DNA from 2 places in the Lysobacter sp. ESA13C genome. Region 2 is predicted to be linked to the other one. Evidence: riboswitches for the same ligand, from Rfam matches in the RefSeq annotation. Region 2 holds a riboswitch; the other holds the start of a gene.
The links. A riboswitch is a leader RNA that binds a small molecule or an ion and turns the genes downstream of it on or off. The one in region 2 is predicted to bind cobalamin.
Positions count from the first base shown of each region.

Region 1: another riboswitch for cobalamin. It lies ahead of btuB (TonB-dependent vitamin B12 receptor); the one in region 2 lies ahead of btuB (TonB-dependent vitamin B12 receptor).

Region 1 covers NZ_JAHXYK010000003.1:282,685-286,459, forward strand. Annotated here, with positions in the region: gene LC490_RS07365 (TonB-dependent receptor) at 1-1,253, opposite strand, end outside; cobalamin riboswitch at 1,744-1,988, shown strand; gene btuB (TonB-dependent vitamin B12 receptor) at 2,142-3,775, shown strand, end outside.
Region 2 covers NZ_JAHXYK010000008.1:85,327-89,101, forward strand. Annotated here, with positions in the region: gene btuB (TonB-dependent vitamin B12 receptor) at 1-1,415, opposite strand, end outside; cobalamin riboswitch at 1,536-1,783, opposite strand; gene LC490_RS16765 (TfoX/Sxy family protein) at 1,864-2,277, opposite strand; gene LC490_RS16770 (GAF domain-containing protein) at 2,274-2,756, opposite strand; gene bioD (dethiobiotin synthase) at 2,827-3,558, shown strand; gene LC490_RS16780 (phasin family protein) at 3,695-3,775, opposite strand, start outside.

The sequences.
Region 1 (3,775 bases), on a different contig from region 2:
ACGCCGCCGTTGGCGTAGGACAGCGGCTCGCCGGCGCGTTCGGAGAACTCTTCGCCGCGCCATTCCGCGCCCCAGGCGAAGGTCACCGGGTACTGCCAGCCGAAGTCGACCGACTTGGTGAAGTCCAGGTTGAGCACGTGCTGGGTGACTTCCAGCGCGCCGGCGTAGAACTGCGTCGGCGAGGTCGGGCCGAGGCTGCGGTTGAGGGTGTTCTCGATGTCGAAGGTCAGGCCGTTGTGGCCGTAGTTGTAGCTCAGGTCGATCTGGGTGCCGCCGGCGGTTTCGCTGCGCAGGCCGAACACCGCGGCGCGATCCTTACTGACGTTGTGGATCTGCGGCAGGAAGCCGTTCGGGTAGATCGCCGGGATGTTGCGCGGGTCGCCGGCGAAGCGGAAATAGCCGTTCGAGAGCACGTCGCGTTCGCTGTAGCTGCCGAACGAATAGAAGCTCAGGTATTCGGTGGGGTTGTATTCGCCGTTGTAGGCGAACGCGCCCTGGTCGATCTCGGGATCGCCGTAGCGCTGCTCGACGCGGCCCTGGAACGGCCGCGCACGATTGGTCTGGTCTTGGTGCCCGCCTTGCGCGGCCAGGTGCAGCCAGCCGTTCTCGCCGAGCTTGATGCCGGTGTCGCCGGACAACTGGTACTGCTTGCCGTCGCCGGCGCTGTACTGGCCGTAGCGCGCGGCGATGCTGCCGCCTTCGCCGCTTCCTTTAAGGACGACGTTGATGACGCCGGCGATAGCGTCCGAGCCGTACTGCGCGGAAGCGCCGTCGCGCAGCACTTCGACGCGTTCGATCGCGGCGATCGGAATGGCGTTCAGATCGACCGGCGAGGAGCCGCGGCCCTGGCTGCCGTTGAGGTTGATCAGGGCGGTGGTGTGACGGCGCTTGCCGTTGACCAGCACCAGCACCTGGTCGGGGGCCAGGCCGCGCAGCTGCGCCGGGCGCACCGCGTCGGTGCCGTCGGTGATGGCCGGGCGCGGGAAGTTCAGCGAGGGCAGGGCGCGCGACAGCGCGGTGGCCAGCTCGACGGTACCGGTGGCTTCCAGGGTTTCGGGGGTGATGATGTCGATCGGCGCGGTGGACTCGGCGACGGTGCGGTCGCTGACGCGGGTGCCGGTGACGATGACCTGGTCCAGGGTCTTGGGATCGTTTTGCGGCGCGTCCTGCGCGTAGACCGGCGCGGCGAGCGCTACCAGGAGGCCGAGGGCCAGAGGGTGACGTGAACCGGCGAAGGTGCGGCGGACGGGCATGACGACTCCTTGATGGGGATGACAGCGATGTCATTCGGATTTAACACGAACGTAACAACCGGTCAATGAAGCGGCCAAATATTGCCTAACGCAAGTAGTAGAAAAGTGGTAATGGCACACTCTTTGCGGAATCTGGGGGTGGGCCGATGGCCGCTGCGCCTGACTCGCTTGGAGCTTTCTGGCCCTCATCCCCGTTAAGCCTTCATCTCTAGCAAGCTGTCATTCCCCCCAGGTCGTCATCCCCGCGAAGGCGGGGATCCACCGGGTTTTCGTGCGAGAACGCTTGAAGTCTCTGCGGGCCCGGCGAGGCGCGCAGCGCGCCCAGGCGTTCATGGATGCGCGAGCCAGTGGCTCGCGCATCCATTCACCCCCGCCTGCGCGGGGATGACGATCCGGGGGCTAAGCCCGGCGAGGGGCGCCCTGGCCGCGGTCCAGAGACTTCAAGCGCGCTCGCACGAATTCCGGTGGCGTCCCGACCTCGCTCGACTGCTAAGATGCGCGCGCTCAAGGTGATCGCCGACACACAATCGGCGATTGAAACGGGAATCCGGTCCCCGCTTCTGGCGTTCGCCAGGTCGGTCAATCCGGAGCTGCCCCCGCAACGGTAAGCGAGTACACGTACCGCACGACGCCACTGTGTTCCGACACGGGAAGGCGCGGTACGGGAGACCCGGTCCGATCTCGGACCGCCTCCGCTCGCAAGCCCGGAGACCGGCCCGGAGCGCGAACCGACAGGCGGAGGGCCATGTCTCGGGGCATCGGCGTGCGCGCCGTCTCTCCGTTCCGCCATCCCCCTGTCACGACCTGGTCTAGACCGCGCGGGTGAGGCGCGGCCATGGAGAGCCGACTGTGACGTTCCGTTTTTCCGCTGTTCCGCGCCTTGCGCGCATCCCCGCGCGCTGCGCTTTCGTATTCGCCGGTTCCGCATTCGCCGCCTCCGCGCTGGCCGCGCCCGCGGTCGATCTCGACCAGGTCGTGGTCACCGCGAGCCGCACCGCCCAGACCCAGGACGCCACGCTCGCCGCGGTAACCGTGATCGACCGCGCCCAGATCGAACGCCTGCAGCCCTCGTCGCTGCCGGACCTGTTGCGCGGCACGCCGGGCGCTTCTTTGGCCAATAACGGCGGCCCGGGCAAGGCGACGTCGCTGTTTCTGCGCGGCAGCGAGTCCGACCACGTGCTGGTGCTGATCGACGGGGTCAAGATCGGTTCGGCGACCAGCGGCGGCGCCTCGCTGCAGGACATTCCGGTCGAACAGATCGAACGCGTCGAAATCGTGCGCGGCCCGTTCTCCAGCCTGTACGGCTCCGAAGCCATCGGCGGCGTCATCCAGATCTTCACCCGGCGGCCGCAGGGCGCGTTCGTGCCGAGCTTCAGCGCCTCGGTCGGCAGCTACGCCACCCATCGAGCCACCGCCGGCGTCGCCGGCAAGGGCGAACGTGGCTGGTATTCGATCAACGCCGCCCACGAAGACACCGACGGCATCAACGCCTGCCGCGGCAAGCCCTCGCCGGGCGGCGCGGGTTGTTTCACCAACTCGCCGGACCGCGACGGCTATCGCAACGATTCGCTGACCCTGCAGGGCGGCTACCGCTTCAACGAGCAATGGGACGCCGAAGCGCGCTTGTTCCGCACCGAAAACCATAACGAGTACGACGGCAGCCAGAACAACGAGGCCGACGGCGTGCAGCAGGTCGCCGGCGCCAAGCTGCGCTACCGGCCCAGCGACCGCGTCAGCCTCAGCGCCAGCGCCGGCCGCAGCGAAGACCTCAGCGACACCTACAAGAACGGCAAGTACTCCAGCACCTTCGAGACCCGGCGTCAGCTCGGCTCGGTGCAGGGCGACATCGGCATCGGCAGCGGCCTGCTCACGCTCGGTTTCGACTGGCAGCGCGACCGCATCGACAGCAATACCCGCTATGCCCGCGACGCCCGCATCCTGCGCGGCGCCTTCGGCCAGTGGCAGCAGAGTTTCGGCGCGCACGCGCTGCAGGCCAGCCTGCGCCGCGACGACGACAGCCAGTTCGGCGGCGAGACCACCGGCAGCCTGCTGTGGGGCTGGAACCTCAGCGAGGCGCTGCGTTTGACCGCGAGCTACGGCACCGCGTTCAAGGCACCGACCTTCAACGAGTTGTACTACCCGGGTTACGGCAATGCCGGCCTGTCGCCGGAAACCTCGCGCAGCGTCGAAATCGGCCTGCGCGGCATCCACGGCGAGCGCCGCCAGCATGTATGGTCGCTCAACGCCTACGAGAGCGACATCGACGACCTGATCGCGTTCGATTCCTCGATCGGCTTGCCCGGCAACGTCGATCGCGCGCGCATCCGCGGCCTGGAAGCGGCGTTCGACACCCGTCTGGCCGACTGGGACCTGCGCGCCAGCGCGACCTGGCTGGACCCGCGCAACGACAGCCGCAGCGCCAGCCGCGACAAACTCCTGCCGCGGCGTGCGCGGCAGAGCGCGCGCATCGATGCCGACCGCCGCATCGCGGTCGGCAACGGTGCCTGGTCGTTCGGTGCCAG
Region 2 (3,775 bases):
TAGGTAATCAGATCGTCGGCGCGGGTGTCGAAGCCGTCGATGCGGGCGTTGAAACGCTCGCCGCGATAGGCCAGGCCGAGCTCCCAGGTCTTGGACTCTTCCGGGCGCAGGGTCGCGTTGCCGAAGAACGGGTAATACAGCTCGTTGAAGGTCGGCGCCTTGAACGCGGTGCCGTAGCCGACGGTGACGCGCCAGCGCTCGGCGAAGTTCAGGCCCCAGGCCGCGCCGCCGGTGGTGTGGCCGCCGAACTGTTCGTTGTCGTCGCGGCGCAGGCTGGCCTCGAACGACTGCGCGCCGAAGCGGCCCTGGTACTGGACGAAGCCGGCCTTGTTGTCGCGCTCGCTTTCGTCGTACACGGTGTCGCTGTCGACGCGGTCGCGCAGCCAATCGAAGCCCGCGGTCAGCACGTGGCCTTCGGCCAGGGTGAAGTCGCCCTGCAAGGTCGCACTGTCGCGATCGGTCTTGAAGAACCCCATTGGCACTTCGCCGAGGAAATTATCCGAGCTGTCGACGTTGCGGCCGGCCAGCAACTGCAGGTGGATGGTTTCCGACGGACGCCATTGCAGCTTGCCGCCGATCACCTGCTGCACGGTCTCGGAGCGGTTGACGAAGCTGCCGTCGTAATCGTTCTCGCCTTCCGCGCGCAGCGCCTGGCCTTCGATGCTCCACTGTTCGTTGAACTCGAGGCCGCCGCGCAGCGACAGGGCGTGGTTTTCGTAACCGTCGCGGTCGGGCTCGTCGGTGAAGCAGCCGGCGAACACCGGGAAGCCGGCGCCGCGGCAGGCGTTGATGCCCTCGGTCTTGCGGAAGCTGTAGTCGGCGCCGAACCAGCCGCGCTCGCTGCGACCGCCGAAGCCGGTGCCGAATTCGAGGCTGTCGTTGCTGCCGCCGCCGACGTGCACGCGCGGGGCGAAGCCCTGCTTCTCGCGGCGGGTGAACACCTGGATCACGCCGCCAATGGCGTCGGCGCCGTACAGGCTCGAACGCGGGCCGCGCACGATCTCGATGCGGTCGATCAGTGCCAGCGGCAGGTCTTGCAGCGCGGCCAGGCCCGAGGTCGGCGAGCCGACGCGGATGCCGTCGACCAGCACCAACACGTGGTCGGACTCGCTGCCGCGCAGGAACAGGGTGGTGAGCTTGCCGGCGCCGCCCTGGTTGGAAATGCTGATGCCGGCGCGGCCGCGCAGCAGGTCGTTGAGGTCGCGCGCCTGGCTGCGCTGGATGGTCTCGCGGTCGAGCACGTCGACCGGGGTCAGGGTGTCGTTGACGCTGACCGCGGTGCGGTTGGCGGTGACCACCACCTCGTCGAGGTCGGTGGCGTCGCCGGCCGGAGCGGCGAGGGCGGCGGTGGGCAGCGCCAGCGCACAGGCGATGGCAAGCGACAGATTCAGGGCGTACGTGTTCGGGGCGGACATGGGTAAAGCTCCAGCGCGCGCACCCGGAGGCGCGCGACGACGACGGCGGAAGGCGGTTGCGAGGAGGCAGCGGGCCGTGCAGACAGCCGGATAGCAGCCGCCGCGACGCCCTCCGCATCGCAACCTGTGGCGCCTCAAGGCCGGTCTCCGGACTCGCAAGCGCAGCGCCGACGCGGGGTCGGGCTGCCGATCGCGGCGCCTTCCCGTGCCGAGCACAGTGGCGGTTGCCGCGATCTGTCTTGCTTACCGTTGCGGGGGCAGTGCCGGACTGGCGCCGATCCTCCCGCAGGAGAGGGCGCGTCACCGGCTTCCCGTTTCAACCCGGCGATGGAGAAAGCCGCCGGGTCACCTTGAAGCGGTGCGCAGTCTACGCGAAGCCGGCGCCCGGGGCCAAAGCCGCGGGCGGGCGGAGCGGCCGGCCGGAGGGGGCGCAGCGGCGCCGACGGGCTCAGTCGCGCCCGTCGTCCTCGTCGTGGCCGCCGGGGCGGTCGTCGTCGTCCAGGCCGTTGCCGTCCAGACCGCCGCCCTCGAATGCGTCGTGGCGTTCTTCGGCGTGCACGGTGGTGTGCACCGGCGCGGCGGCCGGCTTGTTGCGCGGCGGCGGCAGCAGCGCGGTCGCGGCTTCGGCGGCCTGGATCAGCTGTTGTCGGCGTTCGTCGCTGATCTCCTGCCAATGGCAGTCCAGCAGCGCGCCTTCGATCGCGTACAGCAGGTTGAGCGTCGGCTTGAAGCCGGCGCGCTTGACGCGCATGAAGGCCTCGACCGTGCCGATCGCGGAGATGTCCTCGTGCGTGCGCAGGCCGACCTGGCGCAGCCAGGCCGCGCTCTTGGGGCCGATGTTGCGCATCTTCGGCGCGGTCATGCCAGCGCCTCCACGTACACGCGCGCCAGCGCTTCCAGGCCGGCCTGGTCGTCGGCATCGAAACGGTCCGGAACCGGGCTGTCGAGGTCGAACACGCCGATCAGGGAATCGCCGTGGACCAGCGGCACCACCACTTCCGAACGCGAGGCGGCATCGCAGGCGATGTGGCCGGGGAAGGCGTGCACGTCGGCGACGCGTTGGGTCTGGCGGGTCGAGGCGGCCGCGCCGCACACGCCCTTGTCGAGCGGAATGCGCACGCACGCCGGCAAGCCCTGGAACGGGCCGACCACGAGTTCTTCGCCGTCGTAGAAATAGAAGCCGACCCAGTTGAGTTCCGGCAGGGCATGGCTGACCAACGCCGACAGGTTGGCGGCATTGGCGATACGGTCGCGTTCGCCGTCGAGCAAACCGCGCGCCTGGGCGAGCAGCTGCGCGTATTGCTCGGGCTTGTCGCCCGATAGTGCGGAGGTTTTAAACATCATCGGAGTGTAACAGCGGCATCCGCCGCCACTACCATGGTGGACTCCACGCCCCAGGGAAAAGCGCGAGATGAGTCACACCCAGCCCCCGGTGGAGGCCGGCTCCCGACCAACGGCCGCGTCCGCGGTGTTTCCGCGCGGCGTGTTCGTCACCGGCACCGACACCGGCATCGGCAAGTCGGTGGCCAGCGCGAGCTTGTTGCACGCCTTGCGCGCGCGCGGGCTGCGCGCGGTCGGCATGAAGCCGGTGGCGAGCGGTTGCGAACGCACGCCCGAGGGTTGGCGCAACGAGGACGCCTTGCTGTTGCAAGCGGCCAGTGCGCCGAGACCGCACTACGACGACGTCAATCCCTACGCCTTGCCGCAGCCGTTGGCGCCGGAACTCGCCGCCGCGCAGGCCGGCGTCGAGATCGCGCTCGCGACGATCCTCGCCGCGCATGCGCGCTTGGCGGCGCAGTCGGACACGGTGGTGGTCGAAGGCGTCGGCGGTTGGGCCGCGCCGATCAGCGCCACGCTCGACCAGATCGACCTGGTGCGCGCGCTGGACCTGCCGGTGGTGTTGGTGGTCGGCCTGCGCCTGGGCGCGATCAATCACGCGCGTTTGAGTGCGCGCGCGATCCAGGCCGACGGCGCCCGCCTGGTCGGCTGGATCGCCAACGACATCGACCCGCAGATGGCGCGCGCCGACGACAACTTCGAGATCCTGTGCCGGCGTCTGCCGGTGCCGTGCTGGGGGCGTCTGCCGTATCTCGCTTCGCCCGATCCGCAGGCCCTGGCGGGGCGCTTGCAGCCGTTGTCCTAGCGCGGCGATCGCTCTGCAGTCCGCCTGCGATCCGTGGCGACGGCGAAGGCCGAATCGCGGGCAACAAAAAACCCGGCAGCCGAAGCTGCCGGGTTTTTCGTATCCGCCATGACGGCCGGAGAGAGAGACGGTGCGCTTACTTGGTCGCGGCAGCAGCCGGAGCCGTCGCCTTCGCCGCGGCCTTGGCGGCCTTCTCGACGTTGGCCTGGGTGGCCTT